One region of the Streptomyces sp. SID14515 genome, then DNA from elsewhere that is predicted to be linked to it. Evidence: riboswitches for the same ligand, from Rfam matches in the RefSeq annotation. Region 1 holds a riboswitch; each other region holds the start of a gene.

Region 1 (7,062 bases):
CCCTCGACCAGGTGCAGCCGGTCGCGGCGCTTGGTGCGGCGGAACTCGCTGCGCCGGCGCACCACCTCGAAGCGGTGGTCGAGATAGACCTCCAGCAGCTCCTTGAGGCCCAGGGTGAGCGGCTGGCCGTCGACCAGGGCCACGTTGTTGATGCCGAAGGACTCCTCCATCGGCGTCAGCTTGTAGAGCTGCTCCAGCACCGCTTCCGGCACGAAGCCGTTCTTGACCTCGATGACCAGACGCAGGCCGTGCGCCCGGTCGGTGAGGTCCTTGACGTCGGCGATGCCCTGGAGCTTCTTCGCCGAGACCAGGTCCTTGATCTTGGCGATCACCTTCTCCGGGCCGACGGTGAAGGGCAGTTCGGTGACGACGAGACCCTTGCGGCGGGCCGTCACGTTCTCCACGGCGACGGTGGCGCGGATCTTGAACGTGCCGCGGCCGTTCGTGTACGCGTCCTTGATGCCGTTCAGCCCGACGATGCGGCCGCCGGTGGGCAGGTCGGGTCCGGGGACGTAACGCATCAGCGTCTCGACGTCGGCGCCCGGGTGCTTGATCAGATGCCGGGCCGCGGCGATGACCTCGCCCAGATTGTGCGGGGGCATGTTGGTGGCCATGCCCACGGCGATCCCGGAGACCCCGTTGACCAGGAGGTTGGGGTAGGCGGCGGGCAGGACGACCGGCTCGCGCTCCTGACCGTCGTAGTTCGACTGGAAGTCGACGGTGTCCTCGTCGATGGCCTCGGTCATCAGCGAGGTGGCGTCGGCCATCCGGCACTCGGTGTACCGCATGGCGGCCGGCGGGTCGTCGTTGCCGAGGGAACCGAAGTTGCCGTGGCCGTCGACCAGGGGCAGCCGCATCGAGAACGGCTGCGCCATGCGCACCAGGGCGTCGTAGATCGAGGCGTCGCCGTGCGGGTGCAGCTTGCCCATCACCTCGCCGACGACGCGGGCGCACTTCACATAGCCGCGGTCGGGGCGCAGACCCATCTCGTTCATCTGGGACACGATGCGCCGGTGCACCGGCTTCATGCCGTCGCGGGCGTCGGGCAAGGCCCTGGAGTAGATCACCGAGTACGCGTACTCGAGGAAGGAGCCCTGCATTTCGTCGACGACGTCGATGTCGAGGATCTTCTCCTCGAAGTCGTCCGGCGGCGGGGTCTTCGTGCTACGGCGGGCCATCGCGGCTGCGACTCCTTCACAGATTCTGTTCGGACAACCTGAGCTTGTTCGGTACAACACGAGCTACTGACGCGGTCCATTGTGGACCTCGCCACTGACAACGCCGACCTCGACCCGTCCGAAGGCCGGCCCGAAGCGGTCGGGGCGGCGCGCCCGCGAGGGCGTCCACGACACCATCGACGGAAACATCCACGGAACGGGAACTTCGCCAGGCGCCGGTGCGCTTGCTTAGAGTGGCAGGTCTGGCAGGAAGTCCAGTATCGCGATCGAAGGGACGTACATGCCCATGGGTCACACGGCCACCGCACAGGCCGGCTCCGGCGGCTTGACAGCGACCGAGCACCGCCTGGCCAACGGCCTGCGTGTGGTGCTCTCCGAGGACCATCTGACCCCGGTCGCCGCGGTCTGCCTCTGGTACGACGTCGGCTCGCGCCACGAGGTCAAGGGACGCACCGGTCTGGCTCACCTCTTCGAGCACCTGATGTTCCAGGGCTCGGGACAGGTCAAGGGGAACGGCCACTTCGAGCTGGTCCAGGGGGCCGGCGGCTCGCTCAACGGGACGACCAGCTTCGAGCGGACCAACTACTTCGAGACCATGCCCACCCACCAGGTGGAGCTGGCTCTCTGGCTCGAGGCCGACCGGATGGGCTCCCTCCTCGCCGCGCTCGACGAGGAGTCCATGGAGAACCAGCGCGACGTCGTCAAGAACGAGCGCCGCCAGCGTTACGACAACGTGCCCTACGGCACCGCGTTCGAGAAGCTGACCGCCCTCTCCTACCCCGAGGGCCACCCCTACCACCACACCCCGATCGGCTCCATGGCCGACCTGGACGCGGCCACGCTGGAGGACGCCCGCGCGTTCTTCCGTACGTACTACGCGCCCAACAACGCGGTGCTCTCGGTGGTCGGCGACATCGACCCCGAGCAGACCCTCGCCTGGATCGAGAAGTACTTCGGCTCCATCCCGTCCCACGACGGCAAGCAGCCGCCGCGCGACGGGACGCTGCCGGAGATCATCGGCGAGCAGCTGCGCGAAGTGGTCCACGAGGAGGTCCCGGCGCGCGCCCTGATGGCCGCCTACCGCCTCCCGCACGACGGCACCCGTGCCTGTGACGCGGCCGACCTGGCGCTCACCGTGCTCGGCGGCGGCGAGTCCTCCCGGCTGCACAACCGCCTGGTGCGCCGCGACCGTACGGCGGTGGCGGCGGGCTTCGGGCTGCTGCGGCTCGCCGGGGCGCCCTCGCTGGGCTGGCTGGACGTGAAGACGTCCGGCGGCGTCGAGGTGGAGCAGATCGAGGCCGCCGTCGACGAGGAGCTGGCCAGGTTCGCCGCCGAGGGGCCCACCCCCGAGGAAATGGAGCGGGCCCAGGCGCAGTTGGAGCGCGAGTGGCTGGACCGGCTCGGCACGGTCGCCGGCCGCGCCGACGAACTGTGCCGTTACGCGGTGCTGTTCGGCGACCCGCAGCTCGCCCTGAGCGCCGTGGGCCGGGTCCTGGACGTCACCGCGGAGGAGGTGCGCGCGGCGGCCGAGGCGGCCCTGCGCCCCGACAACCGGGCGGTGCTGGTGTACGAGCCCATCGAGCCGGCCGACGAGGCCGACGAGGGCGAAGACGGCACCGAGGGCACCGACGCGCACGAGGGGGCGGCCAAGTGAGCGACGCCGCCGTGACTGGAGTAGCCATGGAGTTCCACCCGCAGCCCACCGCAGGCACGGCCCGCCCCTGGGCCTTCCCGGCGCCCGAGCGCGGCGCCCTGCCCAACGGGCTGACCGTGCTGCGCTGCCACCGCCCCGGCCAGCAGGTCGTCGCGGTGGAGATCTTCCTGGACGCGCCGCTGGAGGCCGAGCCCGAGGGCCTGGACGGCGTGGCCACGATCATGTCGCGGGCGCTCTCCGAGGGCACCGACAAGCACAGCGCCGAGGAGTTCGCCGCCGAGCTGGAGCGCTGCGGCGCCACCCTCGACGCGCACGCCGACCACCCCGGCGTCCGGGTCTCCCTGGAGGTTCCGGCCTCCCGGCTGGCCAAGGCCCTGGGCCTGGTCGCCGAGGCACTGCGGGCCCCGGCCTTCGCCGAGAGCGAGATCGAGCGCCTCGTCGGCAACCGCCTCGACGAGATCCCGCACGAGCAGGCCAACCCGTCCCGGCGCGCCGCCAAGCAGCTCTCCAAGGAGCTGTTCCCGGCCACCGCCCGGATGTCCCGCCCGCGCCTGGGCACCGAGGAGACCGTCCGGCGGATCGATCAGGCCGCCGTGCGCGCCTTCTTCGACGCCCATGTCCGCCCGTCCACCGCGACGGCCGTGATCGTCGGCGACCTGACGGGCATCGACCTGGACGCGCTGCTGGCGGAGACCCTCGGCGACTGGTCGGGCAACGCCGGCCAGGCCCGCCCGGTGCCGCCCATCACCGCGGACGACACCGGCCGCGTGGTCATCGTGGACCGCCCCGGCGCGGTCCAGACCCAGCTGCTGATCGGCCGGATCGGCGCCGACCGGCACGAGCGCGTGTGGCCCGCGCAGGTCCTCGGCACGTACTGCCTGGGCGGCACCCTCACCTCCCGGCTGGACCGGGTGCTGCGCGAGGAGAAGGGCTACACCTACGGAGTGCGCGCCTTCGCCCAGGTGCTGCGCTCCAGCGGCCCCGACTCCGGCGGTGCGGCGATGCTCGCGATCAGCGGCTCGGTGGACACGGAGTCCACCGGACCGGCCCTGGAGGACCTCTGGAAGGTCCTGCGGACGCTGGCCGCCGAGGGGCTGACCGACGCCGAGCGCGAGACGGCCGTGCAGAACCTGGTGGGCGTCGCCCCGCTGAAGTTCGAGACCGCCGCCTCCGTCGCCAGCACGCTGGCCGACCAGGTCGAGCAGCACCTCCCCGACGACTACCAGGCCCACCTCTACGCCCGGCTCGCCGAGACGGGCACCGTGGAGGCGACCGCCGCCGTGGTCAACGCCTTCCCGGTGGACCGCCTCGTCACGGTCCTCGTGGGCGACGCCGCGCAGATCGAGGAGCCCGTGCGGGCGCTCGGCATCGGCGAGGTCTCCGTCGTCACCGGCTGACGGCACCCGTGGCACACCGCCGCGAACAGGACCCCGACGGACGGAAGTTCGTCGGGGTCCTCCCTTTTTGCCCGATTGCTGAGCTTTGCGGCTTTTATTGGAGAGGTTGCCTGTCTGCCCTGTGGGATGCGCGACAAATCCCCTTGTCCGTTTGGTGATGGGAAGTCGCCCCGCCTAGCGTCGGCCCGGCTGTCCGTCACCCGTATGCCGCATCCGCGGCGCCGGGCAGTCATCGCCGAGTCCCCGTCAGGCGCGAGCCTGGGGAGCCGGGGACCCACACGCAGTCCCTGGGGTGAATCGGAGGCCCGTGCCGTGAACCGGCGCGGGGATCCGTAGGAGACCTTCCTGCTCCGAACCCGTCAGCTAACCCGGTAGGCGAGAAGGAAGGAAAGGATCAGCCCCTCCATGGCGTTCACCCGTGCCACCGGGAAGCACCGTGCTCCGAGCCGCCTGACGCGCCGCAGCGCCCAGGCCGCCGGCGTCGCGGCCCTGGCCACCACCGGAGTCATCGGCTCGCTGGCCTCCCCGGCCCTCGCCGCGGACACCGAGGCCGCCAAGGTCGCCGACACCGGCCTCACCCAGGCCATCGCCCTCGACGCCACCCTCGCCGACCAGATCGACGCCCAGGCCCAGGTCCAGAAGCAGCAGGCCGACGCGATCGCCGAGGCGAAGGCCAAGGCCGCGGCGGAGGCCCGCGCGAAGGCCGCCAAGGCCAAGGCGAAGGCGGAGGCCGAGCGCAAGGCCGAGGCCCGCGCCAAGGAGGTCCGCGAAGAGAAGGCCCGTGCCGCCCGCGCCGCCGAGCGCGCCCGGCTCAACGCCTTCCACCTCCCGGTCGCCGGCTCCCACATCACCACCGGCTACAACACCGGCGGCGCGCTCTGGTCCTCCGGCAGCCACTCCGGCGTCGACTTCCAGGCCGCTTCCGGCAGCTCCGTCGTCGCGGTCGGCGCCGGTACGGTCGTCGAGGCCGGCTGGGGCGGCGCGTACGGCAACAACATCGTGCTCCGGATGACGGACGGCACGTACACCCAGTACGGCCACCTCTCCTCGATCGGCGTCTCCGTCGGCCAGAGTGTCTCCTCCGGCCAGCAGATCGGGCTCTCCGGCTCCACCGGCAACTCCACCGGCCCGCACCTGCACTTCGAGGCCCGCACCACCCCCGACTACGGCTCAGACATGGACCCCGTCGGCTACCTGCGCTCGCACGGTCTGAACGTCTGACCCGCCCCCGCGCGACCCCGCCCGAAGGCCCCGGCACCCGCCGGGGCCTTCGGCAATTCCGGCCTGAAGATATCCATGGATTCCGGCCTGCCATCGGAAATTCCGGCAGATTGCAATAGAGTCACGGAACAGACGTCGGGCGGCCGCGTTTCGCGGGGATCAAGGCGGAGGTTCGGACATGCGCATTCCCGCGCATTCGGTATGCACGGCAATCCGTGACGACATCGTCTCCGGTGTCTACGAGCGCGGCAGCCGCCTCACCGAGGAGCTGCTGGCCCGCCGCTACGGGGTCTCCCGCGTCCCGGTCCGCGAGGCCCTGCGCACCCTGGAGTCCGAGGGGTTCGTGGTCACCCGCAGACACGCCGGCGCCTGTGTCGCCGAGCCCACCGCGCAGGAGGCGGCCGACCTCCTGGAGGTGCGGATGCTCCTGGAGCCCCTGGGCGCGGCACGCGCCGCCCAGCGCCGCACGGAGGCCCATCTGAAGGTGCTCCGGGGTCTGGTCAGGCTGGGCCAGGAGCGGGCCCGCCGGGGCGAGGGCGAGGATCTGCGTTCGCTGGCCGGCTGGTTCCACGAGACGCTCGCCCAGGCCTCCGGCAGCCCCGCCCTCATCGCGCTGCTCACCCAGCTCCGGCACAAGATCGCCTGGATGTACGCGGTCGAGCAGCCGGCCCGCCCGGTCGACGCCTGGGCCGAGCGCGGCGCGATCGTGGACGCCGTGGCGCGCGGCGACGCGGAGCGGGCGAGGGCGCTCACGGCCCAGCACGCGGAACGCGCCACCGGGGCCCACCGGCTGCGCCGCCCGGATCAGCCGGGTCGGCGCACCGCGCCCGTTCCCCGCGTGAGCTCTTCGCAACACGACGTAAACATCGCGGGCGTCCGCCATTAACAAGCGAGCCGTATACAAAGAGAAGTAATTCCGGGAGCGCAGTTCGTGCTGCCCGAATTACCTTGTCCGGGCGTCGCTATTTCCGGAGAGTGGACCGGGAGGCCAACCGGAAAGCGAACCGGAATGCGAAAAAGCCGCGACCCTCTCGGGGATCGCGGCTCTCGCACCTCGTGAATCCGGCAGGGCCGGACCCCGTCGGGTCAGACGGTCTCGGGAAGCTCTTCCAGGCCCTCGGCGACCAGCTTCGCCAGCCGGTCCAGAGCGGCCTCGGCGTCGTCCGCGTCGGACGCGAGCACGATCTCCTCGCCGCCCTGCGCGCCCAGACCGAGCACGGCGAGCATGGAGGCGGCGTTCACCGGGTTGCCGTCGGCCTTGGCGATCGTCACCGGGACGCCGGAAGCCGTGGCGGCACGGACGAAGATGGAAGCGGGGCGGGCGTGCAGGCCCTCGGCCCAACCGACGTTTACGCGGCGCTCAGCCATGGTTCTGCCCTTCACATATCAACGGTTGTCTAGACCAGTCTCTCATGCAGTGCGTGGTGCTGTGCCCGGCCTCCCGTCCGGCCCCGTGCTCCGGCTGCCCAGGTCCGGGCCTCCTCAGACTGCCCCGGCACCGATCCCTCCGCGACCGGGGTCCCCGCCGTAGGCTTTGCCCATGGAGCCCACGCCGGAGCAGAGTCCGCATCACGCGTACCCCGACCACTGGGAAGCGGACGTGGTGCTCCGC
Region 2 (7,062 bases), on a different contig from region 1:
CGGCCTCGTCGGTCAGGGCCTCGACCCTGCGGGTGGCGGCGGCCGCCTTCTCCTTCGCCCCGTTGTACTTCTCGGTGGCGACCTCGGCGTCGTGGTAGAGCCGGTCGACCTTCGCCTTGACCTGGTCGGCGGTGGGAGCCGGTTCGGCGGGGGCCGCGCCGGCCCCGCTGACCGAGACGGCGGTGGCGGCCCCGGCGAGCGCCAGGGTGGCGGCGGTGCGGGCAGCAGGGCCGGTGAACGGGCGCTGCTTGGGTTTTCGGTGAGCTGACCTGCGGTGCGCTGCCACGGGGGCGGCATCCTTCCTGTCGGCCGACCGCCGGGGGATACCGGCGGGTCCGTGAAGGACGCTAATCCGGGTGCGCGGAAAAGGGTCACCATGACAGCTATTGCCCTGATGTGACGTTTCGCCGATCGCTGATGATCGAAGCGATCAATGAAGGCTTGCCTCACTGAAAGGTAAAACTTTGGCCATGGCTAGGCTCCGGAGCCATGGACGTACTCATCAATGTCTTCGTCGCCCTGCACATCATCGGCATCGCCTCCCTGCTGGGCGGCTTCCTGACGCAGATGAAGGCCATGGGTGAGGGCACCGCCCGCTTCGGCCCGGCCATGCTCCACGGTGCGCTGACCATGCTCGTCACCGGCATCGCCCTCGTCGGCCTCAACCAGGCCGACGACCAGACCGTGAACAACGTCAAGATCGGCATCAAGCTGGCGCTGCTGGTCGTGATCCTCGCCCTGGTCTACGTCAAGCGGGACGACGAGACGGTCGACGAGGGCGCGTTCGGGGCGGTCGGCGGGCTGACGGTCGCCAACATCTTCATCGCCACCGTCTGGACCTGAGGCCGGACCACGGCCTTCCGGGGGCGGCCGCCGAAGAGCCGCCCCCCGGCCCGTACCCGTACTACGCCGGGCGGACGCTCCCGTAGATCGGCATGTAGTAGATCGACTCCTCGCGCACGTTCGCACCCGGCTTCGGGGCGTGGATCATCATGCCGTCGCCCTTGTAGATGCCGACATGGCTGATGTCGTCGTAGAAGAAGACCAGGTCCCCCGGCCGCAGGTCGGACGTGGCGACCCGGGTCCCGACCTTCACCTGATCCCAGGTGGTCCGCGGCAGGGTCACGCCCGCCTCCCGCCACGCCGCCTGCGTCAGCCCCGAGCAGTCGTACGAGGAGGGGCCCGACGCGCCCCAGACGTACGGCTTCCCGATCTGGGCGCGGGCGAAGTCCAGCACCTTCTCCGCCTTGGCGGCGTAACCGCTGCCCGTACCGGATCCGGAGCCCGAACCCGTGCCCGTACCGGAACCGGAGCCCGTGCCCGAACCGCCCGACTCCTTCGCGGCCTCCTCGCGGGCCTTCTCCTCCGCCTCGGCCTTCTCCTTCGCCTCGGCGGCCTGCCGGGCGGCCAGCTTCGCCGCCTTCTCCTTGGCCTCGGCCTCCTTCTTGCGCTCCAGCTCCGCCAGCCGCGCCTTCTCCTCGGCGGTCAGCCGGGACAGCAGCCCACGGGCCTCGGTGAGCTTGGTCTGCACGTCCTTCTTGCTGGAGGCGAGCGTGGCCTGCGTCTCGGTGAGGGTCTCCAGGCTCTTCACCGCCTCCGCGCGCTTCTTCGCCGCCGAGGCCTGCTGCGTACGGAAATCGGTGACGGCCTTCTGCTGCCGCTCCGTCGCCCGGTCCATCAGCCGGCTCTGGTCGAAGTACCCCTGCGGGTCGTCCGCCAGGAAGAACGTCGCCGTGGGCGCGATGCCGCCGCTGCGGTACTGCGCCGCCGCGTAGGAGCCCAGCGCCCGGCGCGCCTCGTTGATCTTCTCGGTCCGCTTCGCCACGTCGGAGAGCAGCGTGTCGACCTTCTTCTGCTGCGTGGCGGAGGCGGCCTTGGCCCGGTTGTACTCCTGGGTCGCGGTGCCCGCCTGCCGGTACAGGGCGTCGACCTTCTTCTGCACTTCCTCGATGGCGGGCTTCGGCTCCGCGGGCGCGGCCGTGGCGCTCTGCGTGGAGAGCAACGTCACGGAGGCCAGCGCGGCCGTCGTCAGCCCGACGGCGGGAGTGGTGGTGCGCACCTTCGTGCGCGGCTTGCGATGCGATGCCAAGACCGGCATCTCCTTCCGTGGACCGCCTACCGGGTTAGCTGTCGGGTTCGGACGGAACGGAAGGCTGTCCTACGGTCCGGATCGAGGTCACGGACCGATTCACCCCGGTTCTGCGTGTGGGTCCCCGGTTCCGAACTGCCTGGAGGGCAGGACGGATTCGGCAGAGGTGTCCGTTAGGCGCGGTTCGCCTCAGGGAGGTACGGATCACCTGACCGAGCACGCTAGCCAACCCGTGGCACCGCTGGGAAGCACGATGAGCGATATGCCCGATACATTTTCGTGACCTTTTCGGATCGAGGGCTCCGCACCCCCTCCGACCGGGCACTCCTTCACGGAACGTCGACGTCCGCTCTCCGTGCGTAGAGCCGAAACCGTCGCTTCCCGGCTTCGGCGGAAGGTTGTCAGTCCGGCCGCCTAGACTCAGTAGGCGATGAGCAGCCTCTTTGACGACAGTTTCCTGACCGGCCTCCAGCCCGCGGAGGACGGCCCCCCGCCGCCCCCCGAGGACCACGCGCCCGAAGCGGTGCCGGAGGGACTCTTCGAGGGCGTCTACGACGCGCCCCCGCCTCCCCGGGACGGGTACTACCGGGACGGTCACCCGCGCCCGGTGATCGACTCCGCCGCGCTGCTCGACGGGCTGAACACCGAGCAGCGCGCCGCCGTCGTGCACGCCGGATCCCCGCTGCTCATCGTCGCCGGGGCCGGCTCCGGCAAGACCCGGGTGCTCACCCACCGCATCGCCCATCTGCTGGCCGAGCGCGGCACGCACCCCGGGCAGATCCTCGCGATCACCTTCACCAACAAGGCCGCGGGCGAGATGAAGGAGCGCGTCGAGCAGCTGGTGGGCCCGCGCGCCAACGCCATGTGGGTCATGACCTTCCACAGCGCGTGCGTCCGCATCCTGCGCCGCGAGTCGAAGAAGCTCGGCTTCACCTCGTCGTTCTCGATCTACGACGCCGCCGACTCCAAGCGCCTGATGGCCCTGGTCTGCCGTGACCTCGACCTGGACCCCAAGCGCTATCCGCCGAAGTCCTTCACCGCCAAGGTCTCCAACCTCAAGAACGAGCTCATCGACGAGGAGACCTTCGCCGGACAGGCGGCGGACGGGTTCGAGAAGACCCTCGCCCAGGCGTACGCGCTCTACCAGGCCCGCCTGCGCGAGGCCAACGCCCTGGACTTCGACGACATCATCATGACGACGGTCCACCTCCTCCAGGCCTTCCCGGACGTCGCCGAGCACTACCGCCGCCGCTTCCGCCACGTCCTCGTCGACGAGTACCAGGACACCAACCACGCCCAGTACACGCTGGTCCGTGAGCTGGTCGGCCCGGCCGGGGAGAACGACGCGCCCGCCGAGCTGTGCGTGGTGGGCGACGCGGACCAGTCGATCTACGCCTTCCGGGGCGCGACCATCCGCAACATCCTCCAGTTCGAGGAGGACTACCCGAGCGCGACGACGATCCTGCTGGAGCAGAACTACCGCTCCACGCAGACGATCCTCTCCGCCGCCAACGCCGTCATCGAGCGCAACGAGAGCCGCCGCCCCAAGAACCTCTGGACCAACGCCGGCTCCGGCGCCCGCATCACCGGCTATGTCGCCGACACCGAGCACGACGAGGCGCAGTTCGTCGCCGACGAGATCGACCGGCTCACCGACGCGGGCGACGCCAAGGCGGGCGACGTCGCCGTCTTCTACCGGACCAACGCCCAGTCCCGTGTCTTCGAAGAGATCTTCATCCGCGTCGGCCTGCCCTACAAGGTCGTCGGCGGCGTGCGCTTCTACGAGCGCAAGGAGGTCCGGGACGTCCTGGCCTACCTCCGCGTCCTCGCCAACCCCGAGGACACCGTCCCGCTGCGCCGCATCCTCAACGTCCCCAAGCGCGGCATCGGCGACCGCGCCGAGGCCATGATCGACGCCCTGTCGACGCGCGAGAAGATCTCCTTCCCGCAGGCGCTGCGCCGCGTCGACGAGGCGTACGGCATGGCCGCCCGCTCCTCCAACGCCGTCAAGCGCTTCAACACGCTGATGGAGGAGCTGCGCACGATCGTCGAGTCCGGCGCCGGGCCCGCCGTCGTGCTGGAAGCCGTCCTGGAGCGCACGGGCTATCTCGCCGAGCTCCAGTCCTCCACCGACCCGCAGGACGAGACCCGTATCGAGAACCTTCAGGAACTCGCCGCCGTCGCCCTGGAGTTCGAGCAGGAGCGCGGCGACGAGGAGGGCGCGGGCACGCTCGCGGAGTTCCTGGAGAAGGTCGCGCTCGTCGCGGACTCCGACCAGATCCCCGACGAGGACGAGGACGGCTCCGGCGTCATCACGCTGATGACCCTGCACACCGCGAAGGGTCTGGAGTTCCCGGTGGTCTTTCTCACCGGCATGGAGGACGGCGTCTTCCCGCACATGCGCGCCCTCGGCCAGACCAAGGAGCTGGAGGAGGAGCGCCGCCTCGCGTACGTCGGCATCACCCGCGCCCGCGAACGGCTCTATCTGACCCGGGCCGCGATGCGCAGCGCCTGGGGCCAGCCCTCGTACAACCCGCCCTCGCGGTTCCTGGAGGAGATCCCGGAGCAGCACCTGGAGTGGAAGCGCAAGGGCCCGATGGCCGCCCCCGCCGGACCGACCTCCGGCATCACGTCCTCGCTCTCCTCCTCCCGCGCCCGCACCGGCCCCTCGGGCTTCGCGACCCGGCGCGGCGCGGAGAAGCCGACGGTCACCCTGGTGGTCGGGGACCGGGTCACGCACGACCAGTTCGGGCTCGGCACGGTGACGGCCGTCGAGGGCTTCGGCGACCAGGCCAAGGCGACGGTCGACTTCGGCGACGAGCGCCCGAAGAAGCTGCTCCTGCGGTACGCGCCGGTCGAGAAGCTGTAGACGCACGGACGGACGCGAAAAGGGGGGCCCTCGGGCCCCCCTTTTTTCACATGCTCGTCAGGTCGGGTTGACGCCCTTGCTGCGCAGCCACACCAGCGGGTCGATCGCCGCACCGCCGCCGGGCCGGACCTCGAAGTGCAGGTGAGGACCGGTGGAGTTGCCCGAGTTCCCGGAGTACGCGATGACGTCACCGGCCTTCACCGGACCCGAGCGGATCTTGGTGCTGCTGAGGTGGCAGTACCAGGTCTCGGTGCCGTCGGCCGCCGTCACGATCGCCATGACCCCGTAGGCGCTGTTCAGCTGGGTGCGCACGGTGCCGTCGGTCGCGGCCATCACCGGAGTGCCGTACGAGACGGGGAAGTCGATGCCCGAGTGCACGGACATCCAGTTGACGCCGGCCTGACCGTAGTAGGCGCTGAGCCCGTGCTGCTTGACCGGCAGGACGAACTTGGGTCGCAGCGCCTCACGGCGTGCGGCCTCCTCCTCGCGCTTCTTCTTCTCCGCCGCCTGCCGCTCCCGCAGGTCGATGCGCTCCTGGGTGCGGCTCGCGCGCTCACGGAAGTCGTCGCTGCCCTCGGAGAGCTGCTCCAGCTGGCTGTCCAGCTGGTTGTTCGCGGCTACCGGCTTGACCGTGCTGGGGTCGGCGACCGCCAGCGAGGTGGTCGTCTCGTCCTGCTTCTCCTCGCCGCCGGGCATCCCGCTGACCGAGGCCGCGGCGATGCCCGCGACGCTCATCACGCAGGCGGAGGGCACCGCGACGGTCAGCAGGGCGGAGCGCTTGGCGGGGGTACGCCGACGGGCCCGGTTGCGGGGTGCGGGGGCACGGACGGCGGTGCGGTTCACGGGGTGCGGGGCGGGGAAGTCGTCCCCGGCGTCCCGCTCCCGCTCCGGCGCGGCGTCCGGTTCGAGGACGGCGAACGCGGCGGTGGCGGTCGGGTCGGCCTGCGGCTCCTCGGCCGTACCGTCCGGCTCGGCCGAGGCCTCGGGCGCCGTCGCGTCGGCCGACTGCTGTTCGTACAGCGGGTACGACGTCTGTTCGGGCTCGTACGCGGTGTCCCCGGGCGTGGCGCCGGAGTTCCACGCGGTCGCGTCGTAGGCGCCCGTGTCGTAGGCCCCGCCGCCGTACGTGCCCGTGTCGTAGACGCCGGTGGTGGCGTACGTCCCGGTGTCGGCGGCGACGGCCGCCGTGCCGTACGCGCCGGTCGGATACGCCCCGGTCTCGTAGGCGTCCGCGCCGTGGACGCCGCCGGTTCCGTACGCGGTGCCGGCCGGATACGTACCGGTGTCGTAGGCGCCCGTCTCGTACGTTCCGGTCTCGTACGCCTCCGTGGCGTACGGGGCCTCCGCGCCGAACGAAGTGCCCGTGCCGAAGGTGGTGTCCGTGCCGTACGAGGTGTCCGTGCCGTACGGGGCGGTGGGGAACGCGCCGGTGTCGGCGGTCGCCCACTGGCCGGTCAGGTCCTGATCGGTGACCTGCTGCCAGGCCCCGGAGGTGTCCCACTGCTGCGGGGCCTGTTGCGAGGCCTGCTGCGGGGTCTGCTCCTGGGCGGCGTAGCCGTCGTAGGCGAGCGTCTGCTGTGCGCCGGTGTTCCAGGCGGAAGCGTCGTACTGGCCGCTGTGGTTCGGCTGTCCGGTCGCGTACGTGGTGTCGTAGCCGGCGCCGTAGGTGCTGTCGCCGTATCCGGCGGCGGGGTGACCCGTGTCGTAGCCGGTGTCGTGGCCGCCCGGAAGGGAGCCGAAGAGCGGGTCGGTGTCGAAGCTGCCGGTCGATCGGTCGTCGTACCCGACGTGCCCGGCGTGGGGGTGCTGGTCGTTCACCAACTTCTCTCTCGCCTCGGCAGCAGGACTGTTCTGGGTCCCGGTCAGGGGGGTCCCAGGGGGAAGCAGTGGCCGCGACTGTACCCGGCGGTATGTGAGGACGACAATCTTCGACAGGTTTTGCGTCCGTAGGAAACGGGCAATCGGCCGTCTTTCGGTGGACGATAGACGCAGCCTTGGCCCTACGTTCGATAAATGTTCTATTTCAGGCCACGGAAGTCGCACCGTCGGCGGGCGCCGCGTCCTCTTCTGTCCCCGGCGCATCCAGAGCCTCACGGATCGCGGC
Region 3 (7,062 bases), on a different contig from region 1:
GGCGCACCGCTGGAGGGGTTCAAGAAGACGACCCGCACCGCCGTCGCCAAGCTCTACTGATCCCGCCTCCGCGACCGGCCGCCGCAGGGGAGCGGCCGGTCGCGGAGGTGCGGGGTACCCCGGATCGGGAGCATGCTGGCTGTGTGACCCGGCACGAGACGCCCCGGCATCCCCCGCCCACCGGAAACGGGACCGCGGCCGGGGGATACGACGGTGACCGAGCGCCCGACGAGCTGTCGCTCGTGCTCGCACAGGCACTCGTCAGCGCCGTCGAGTCGAGTGGCGGCTACGCGGGCGGCGTCTATCTGCGCAGCGGGACGCCCGGGCTGCTGCGGCTCGCGGTGCTCGCCGGACTTCCGGGCCAGCTCTTCCGCCCCTGGTGGCGGATGCACGTGAACCGTCCGTTCCCGGTGTCCGAGGCCTACCGCTCCGGGCGGCCCGTGCTGCTCGGCGACGCGGAGGAGGCGATGCGCCGGTTCCCCCAGCTGATGGCCGGGCTGCCGTTCCCGTTCGGTTCGCTGTGGGTGCCGATCACCGGGCCCCGGGGCAGCCTGGGCGTGCTGGTCGTCCTGCGCGCCTCCACCCCCGGCAAGCCCGTCGCCCCGGCCGACGGCGACCGGCTGCACCGCCTCGGCCACCGGCTCGGAGACGCGCTCACCGATCTGGAGCGACGGGGCGTCGACTGCGTATGGGAGGCGGAACCGGTCCCCGTGCAGCTGCCCGCCGCGACCGCGCCCCCGGTACGGGTCGGCCGCTTCGACTGGGACCTGCACTCCGGACGGGTCGCCGCCGACGACGACCTGTGCGCGATCCTCGGCTTCGAGCCCGCCGCCTTCCCCGGCACCGTCGACGCGCTCGCCGAACGGCTGGTCCCGGAGGACGTGTACGGGCTGTGGGCCCTGGCCCGGCAGACGGTGGAGTCCGCCGAACCGGTCGTCCGCCGCATGCGGCTGCGCGGTCCCGACGGCCGGTCCCATCTGCTGGAGCTGTCCGGCCGCTGGACCCACCCGAACGGCGACGCGGCCGCCAGCCATCTGACCGGCTTCCTGGTCGACCTGGGCGCGGGCCCCGTCGTGCCGGAGGCCGCCGACCGGTTGCCCCGGGGCATCCTCTCCCTGGACCGGCTCGGGCGGATCACGTACGCCAACGGCCTCGCCGAGGAGCTGCTCGGCCACTCGCGGGCGGAGCTGATCGGCCGTGTGGTGTGGCGGGCCCTGCCGTGGTTCGGGCACGAGGCCTACGAGGACCACTACCGGGCCGCCCTGATAGCGGACGAGCCCGTCCACTTCCTCGCCCAGCGCCCGCCCTCGCGCTGGCTGTCGGTGTCCCTGTACCCCGGCCACGACGGGGTGAGCGTCGTCCTCCAGGCGACGGACCAGCCGGCCTACGCCCCCGGCTCCGTGACCTCACCGGGGCTGGGCATCGGCTCGACCGCCGACCGCTCCTCCGCGCTGTACCGCCCGGTGGCCCTCGCCATCGCGCTGACCGAGGCGGTCACGGCACGTCAGGTCTCCGCGGTGGTCACCGAGGAGCTGCTGCCCGCGTTCGGCGGCCGTCAGCTGGCCATCTACCTGCTGAACGAGCGCCACCTCCATCTGGCCTGGGAGACGGGATTCCCGAAGGGGTTCCTCGACCGCTTCGACGGGGTCGGGCTCGACGTCAGCATTCCCGGCGTGGAGACCCTGACCACGGGCCGACCGATCTTCTTCGAGTCCATGCAGCGCCTGGCCGAGGCCTATCCGGGCATCCCCATCGACGCGGACGTCGGGGCGCGGGCGTTCCTGCCCCTGATCGCCTCGGGGCGGCCCGTCGGCTCCTGCATCCTCGGCTTCGACCGGCCGCGCGGCTTCAGCCCGGAGGAGCGCACCGTGTTGACGGCACTGGCCGGCCTGATCGCCCAGGCCCTGCAACGAGCCCAGCGCTACGACAGCGAGTCGGCCCTCGCCCGCGGACTCCAGGACGCCCTGCTGCCGCACCGACTGCCGGAGGCCGACGGGGTCGACACCCTGGGCCGCTATCTCTCCGGCACCCAGGGCATGGACGTGGGCGGCGACTGGTACGACGTCATCGAGACCGGCCACGAACTCGCCCTGATCATCGGCGACGTACAGGGGCACGGTGTCTCCGCCGCCGCGACGATGGGACAACTGCGCAGTGCGGTACGGGCGTTCGCGCTGAGCAACCACGATCCGCAGGAGGTGATGAGCGGTACCAACCGGCTGCTCATCGACCTGGACCCGGGTCAGTTCGCCAGCTGCTGCTACATCGCGCTCGACCCGGCGACCGGTGTGGCCCGCGCAGTACGGGCGGGGCATCCGCAGCCCGTGCTGCGGCGGCCCGACGGCCGGACGGAGGTGCTGGACCTGCCCGGCGGCATCGTGCTCGGCATCGACGGGAACGCGACCTACCCGGTCACGGAGATGCGGCTCGACCCGGGAGCGATGCTCGCCCTCTTCACGGACGGGCTGATCGAGCGCCCCGGCACGGACATCGACGAGGGCATCGAGCGGCTGCGCGCCACCGTCGAACGCATCGGCGCGGTCTCGCTGGCCGAGACGGCCGACCAGGTCATCGGCGAGGCCAGGGCGGCCGTCGACCGCCCGGACGACATCGCGCTCCTGCTCGCCGCCCGGTGGGCCGAGGCTCCGGCGGTGCGGCGACCCCCGGCGCGGACCTTCGGACCGGACCTGTGGCGCACGTTCCGAGGGCCGGGCCCGGGGCACTCGGCAGCCCCGGACCCGGACCCCTAGGGGGTGTCTTGCCGATCAGGCGTCGGCGGGGCGCTCGCTCGGCGCGAAGGCGCCGGAGGCCTCCAGCATGCCCTCGCGCTCCACGACCTTGATCCGCTCACGGCCCTGGGCCGCGCCCAGCGCCTGCTCGTGGGCGTCCAGCTTGTGCCAGCCTTCCCACGTCGTGTAGCGGACGCCGCGGTCCTCCAGGAAGGCCTCGACGGCCTCCGGGGCGGGCGTGGCCGGCTCGGGCAGGCGGCCGGCGGCGCGGTCCTCCAGGACGCAGGCGACCGTCTCGTTGGCGTCGCCCTTGGTGTGCCCGATCAGACCGATCGGACCGCGCTTGATCCAGCCCGTGACGTAGACCGAGGCCATGTGCTCGTCACCGGCGATGACCCGGCCCGCCTCGTGCGGGACGGTGCCGGAGGCCACGTCGAAGGGGAGCTTGGGCAGCTCCTCCGAGTAGTAGCCGACGGCGCGGTAGACGCTCTGCATGTCCCAGTCGGTGAACTTGCCGGTGCCCCGGACGTTGCCGGTGCCGTCCAGCTCGGTGCGCTCGGTGCGCAGCGCGGTGACCTTGCCGTCCTCGCCGAGGATCTCGACCGGGGACTCGAAGAAGTGCAGGAACAGCTTGTGCGGGCGGTCGCCGACATCGCGGATCGCCCAGTTCTCCAGGGTCTGCGCGACCATGTTGGCCTGCTTGTTCTCCCGGCGGGTGGCGATGGAGCCCTCGTCGTACTCGATGTCCTCGGGGTTGACGATGACCTCGATGTTGGGGGAGTGGTCCAGCTCCCGCAGCTCCATCGGGCTGAACTTGGCCTGTGCGGGGCCACGCCGCCCGAACACATGCACCTCCAGCGCCTTGTTCTGCTTGAGGCCCTGGTACACGTTGTCCGGGATCTCGGTGGGCAGCAGCTCGTCCGCCGTCTTGGCCAGGACACGGGCCACGTCCAGGGCCACGTTCCCGACGCCGAGCACCGCGACCTTCTCCGCGGTCAGCGGCCAGGTGCGCGGGACCTCGGGGTGCCCGTCGTACCAGGAGACGAACTCGGCGGCGCCGTAGGAACCGTCCAGCTGGATGCCGGGGATGTCGAGCGCCCGGTCGGCCTCGGCGCCGGTGGAGAAGATCACCGCGTCGTAGAACGACCGCAGGTCGTCCAGGCCGATGTCGTGCGGGTAGCTGACGTTGCCGAAGAGCCGGATCTGGGGCTTGTCCAGCACCTGGTGCAGGGCCTTGACGATGCCCTTGATGCGCGGGTGGTCGGGGGCCACGCCGTAACGGATCAGGCCGAAGGGCGCGGGCATGCGCTCGAAGAGGTCGATCGAGACCCCCGGGTCCTGGCAGACCTCGGATTTGAGCAGCGCGTCCGCAGCATAGATACCGGCGGGGCCGGCTCCGACAATGGCGACGCGGACGGGGCGTGTCATGGCGTGGTGATCCTTCGGGGCGGGCGAACGCGGGCAGGTACAGCGTACGTCGGAGGTAAGGGTTGGCTTACTAGTCTCCACCCCACACCGTAAGCGATCGCCCCGCGGGCCCTTCGGTCACCCCCACCCAGAGTGTCCGATTGGCCCGTTTCGTTATGCCCATATGGTCGATTTGGTTCTTTTGCTCCGTCTATCCGTAAAGGGATTTCCAGGCCTTTTGATGCATTTGCCTGGGCCTGTTTTCGCCATCACCGCGAGCGAGTGGTGAGCGTCACGTCCGAGGGCGCGGACGCAGAACCGGAGGCATCGGTTCCCTTCTGTGCGAAGAAAGTTGACGCCGTGACGGTGCGGGCCGATCCGGGAATTCCGCCATTCGATCTTGCGTGGAAAAGGGAATCCGGAATGCGGGGCTTGTTCTGTCCCGCGTTTCTCGCCTACGGTCACCGTCAATCCGGATGGAACGCCGAATCCTGCCGCCGTCCGGGAATCCGAAACCCACTCACGTACGGCAGGAGCGGGGGACCCAGGTAAGTCGCCGAACCGTAACCGGAACGGCTTGGGGTGAAGTCGCACGATCGTGCGGCCAGACATCTCCCGTCTGAACCCGACAGCTCACCTCGCAGGCGCCGGAGAGGAAATCCCCCATGCCCGCACAGGGTAAGCACCGCCGTCCCCAGTCCACCTCGCTGCGTCGTGGCCTCGCCGCCGTGACCACCGGCGGAGCCGTTCTCGCGCTCCCCGTGATCGGCGCCACCAGCGCCTTCGCGGCCCCCGCCCCCACCGCCGCACCGCAGGCCGTGGCCCCCGCCGCGGTGGTCGCCCAGGCGAATTCCGCCGTGAAGGCCGCGCCCGCCCAGCATTCCGTGGTGGCCGGCGAAACGCTTTCCAAGATCGCCCGAGAGCATTCCGTCAGCGGCGGCTGGCAGAAGCTGTACGAAGGCAACCGGAAGATCGTCGGAGAGAATCCCGACCTTATTCACCCGGGTATCAAGCTGACGCTCGGAAACAAGGCCGCCGCCCCGTCGGACGCCAAGTCCTCCAAGGCTTCCGCCGCCACCGCGCGCGGTGCGTCGGCGGACCGTGCCGACCGTTCGGAGCGTACGAACATCGCCCCGGTGGCGAAGGCCGCTCCGGCCGCCGAGAAGGCCGTCGCATACACCGATGACCTCGACGGCTGGATCAAGGAATCGCTCGCGGTCATGGCCGAGCACGGCATCCCCGGCACCTACGAGGGCATCCACCGCAACATCATGCGCGAGTCCTCGGGCAACCCCGCCGCGATCAACAACTGGGACTCCAACGCGGTCAAGGGCACCCCGTCCAAGGGCCTGCTCCAGGTCATCGACCCGACCTTCCAGGCCTACCACGTGCCCGGCACCTCGACCGACAGCTATGACCCGGTCGCCAACATCACGGCCGCGTGCAACTACGCCGCGGACCGCTACGGCTCGATCGACAACGTCTTCGGCGCCTACTGATCCTCCGCGCCCGAACCCGAGGGGCCCCGGACTGCATGGTCCGGGGCCCCTCCGTCATGCCGGACGGCGCCGTGAAGTTACCCCCAAGTTTCTAGTGACTTACCACGCGATCGACAGTAGAACCTGTTGCACTCTGTCGAGAGTGAGGGATGTCACATGAGTGACACTACCAAGCAGGATGGCGGGACCAAGGGCGTCTCGCGTCGAAGATTCATCACTGGAACAGGTTCTCTTCTGGGGGTCGCGGCGCTTGCCGGGACCACCGCACCGGCCTGGGCGAGCGCACGGGCGGCAGCAGCGCCGATCGGCTCCGGGGCCCATGTGCCCGTCCTGGTCATCGGCACCGGATACGGCGGCTCCGTCGCCGCCCTCCGGCTCGCCCAGGCCGGCACGGACGTCCACATGGTCGAGATGGGCATGGCCTGGGACACCCCGGGCGCGGACGGAAAGATCTTCGCCAACACCACCAAACCGGACGACCGCTCCTTCTGGCTGCGGACCCGGACCAAGCAGCCGCTGAGCAACTTCCTCGGCTTCCCCATCGACAAGGACGTCAACCGCTACACCGGCATCCTGGACGCCGAGGAGTTCGGCGGCATCACGGTCTACCAGGGCCGCGGCGTCGGGGGTGGATCCCTGGTCAACGGCGGCATGGCCGTCACCCCGCGCCGGGAGAACTTCGGCGCCATCCTCCCGACGGTGAACGCCGAGGAGATGTACAGCACCTACTACCCGCGCGCCAACAGCGGGCTCGGCGTCACCACCATCGATCCCGCCTGGTTCGACACCGTCGACTGCTACCAGTACGCCCGGGTCGGCCGAAAACACGCGCAGCGCTCCGGCTTCCCGTTCCTCTTCGTGCCCGCCGTGTACGACTGGGACTACATGAAGCAGGAGGCGGCCGGAACCGTACCGAAGTCGGCCCTGGACGCGGAGATCCTCTACGGCAACAACTACGGCAAGAAGTCGCTCCAGAAGACCTACATCGACCGGATCAGGGCCACCGGCCGGGTCACCATCTCCCCGCTCCACAAGGTCACCACGGTCACCCCGGCCCCCGGCGGCGGCTACACCGTGCTCATCGACCAGCTGGACACCGGCGGCCGGACCGCCGTGACCAAGACCGTCACGGCGGACAAGGTGTTCTTCGCCGCGGGCAGCGTGGGCACCAGCAAGCTGCTCGTCGGCCTCAAGGCCACCGGCGCCCTGCCCCTCCTCAACAACGAGATCGGCAAGGGCTGGGGCGACAACGGCAACGTCATGTGCGGCCGGGCCAACCACCTCTGGGATCCGACGGGCAAGGTGCAGTCGTCCATCCCGACCGGCGGCATCGACAACTGGGACGCCGGCGGAGCGTTCGCCGAAGTCGCTCCGCTGCCCACCGGCATCGAGACCTGGGCCTCCTTCTACCTCTCGATCACCAAGAA

What was found. Region 1 has a riboswitch for cyclic di-AMP ahead of G3I54_RS00865 (M23 family metallopeptidase). Riboswitches for the same ligand answer to the same signal wherever they lie in the genome.
Region 2: another riboswitch for cyclic di-AMP. It lies ahead of G3I54_RS08465 (C40 family peptidase); the one in region 1 lies ahead of G3I54_RS00865 (M23 family metallopeptidase).
Region 3: another riboswitch for cyclic di-AMP. It lies ahead of G3I54_RS03830 (transglycosylase SLT domain-containing protein); the one in region 1 lies ahead of G3I54_RS00865 (M23 family metallopeptidase).

The regions. Positions count from the first base shown of each region.
Region 1 covers NZ_JAAGMH010000003.1:25,660-32,721, forward strand. Annotated here, with positions in the region: gene G3I54_RS00850 (DNA topoisomerase IV subunit A) at 1-1,178, opposite strand, end outside; gene G3I54_RS00855 (pitrilysin family protein) at 1,459-2,832, shown strand; gene G3I54_RS00860 (pitrilysin family protein) at 2,859-4,229, shown strand; cyclic di-AMP (ydaO/yuaA leader) riboswitch at 4,453-4,621, shown strand; gene G3I54_RS00865 (M23 family metallopeptidase) at 4,635-5,450, shown strand; gene G3I54_RS00870 (GntR family transcriptional regulator) at 5,629-6,336, shown strand; gene G3I54_RS00875 (HPr family phosphocarrier protein) at 6,537-6,818, opposite strand; partial or broken gene G3I54_RS00880 (GNAT family N-acetyltransferase) at 6,991-7,062, shown strand, end outside.
Region 2 covers NZ_JAAGMH010000043.1:22,933-29,994, forward strand. Annotated here, with positions in the region: gene G3I54_RS08455 (NlpC/P60 family protein) at 1-286, opposite strand, end outside; gene G3I54_RS08460 (hypothetical protein) at 490-843, shown strand; gene G3I54_RS08465 (C40 family peptidase) at 905-2,098, opposite strand; cyclic di-AMP (ydaO/yuaA leader) riboswitch at 2,097-2,262, opposite strand; gene pcrA (DNA helicase PcrA) at 2,520-4,958, shown strand; gene G3I54_RS08475 (peptidoglycan DD-metalloendopeptidase family protein) at 5,016-6,776, opposite strand; gene G3I54_RS08480 (alpha/beta fold hydrolase) at 6,982-7,062, opposite strand, start outside.
Region 3 covers NZ_JAAGMH010000021.1:54,458-61,519, forward strand. Annotated here, with positions in the region: gene G3I54_RS03815 (hypothetical protein) at 1-60, shown strand, start outside; gene G3I54_RS03820 (SpoIIE family protein phosphatase) at 144-2,750, shown strand; gene G3I54_RS03825 (FAD-dependent oxidoreductase) at 2,766-4,157, opposite strand; cyclic di-AMP (ydaO/yuaA leader) riboswitch at 4,609-4,796, shown strand; gene G3I54_RS03830 (transglycosylase SLT domain-containing protein) at 4,802-5,635, shown strand; gene G3I54_RS03835 (GMC oxidoreductase) at 5,792-7,062, shown strand, end outside.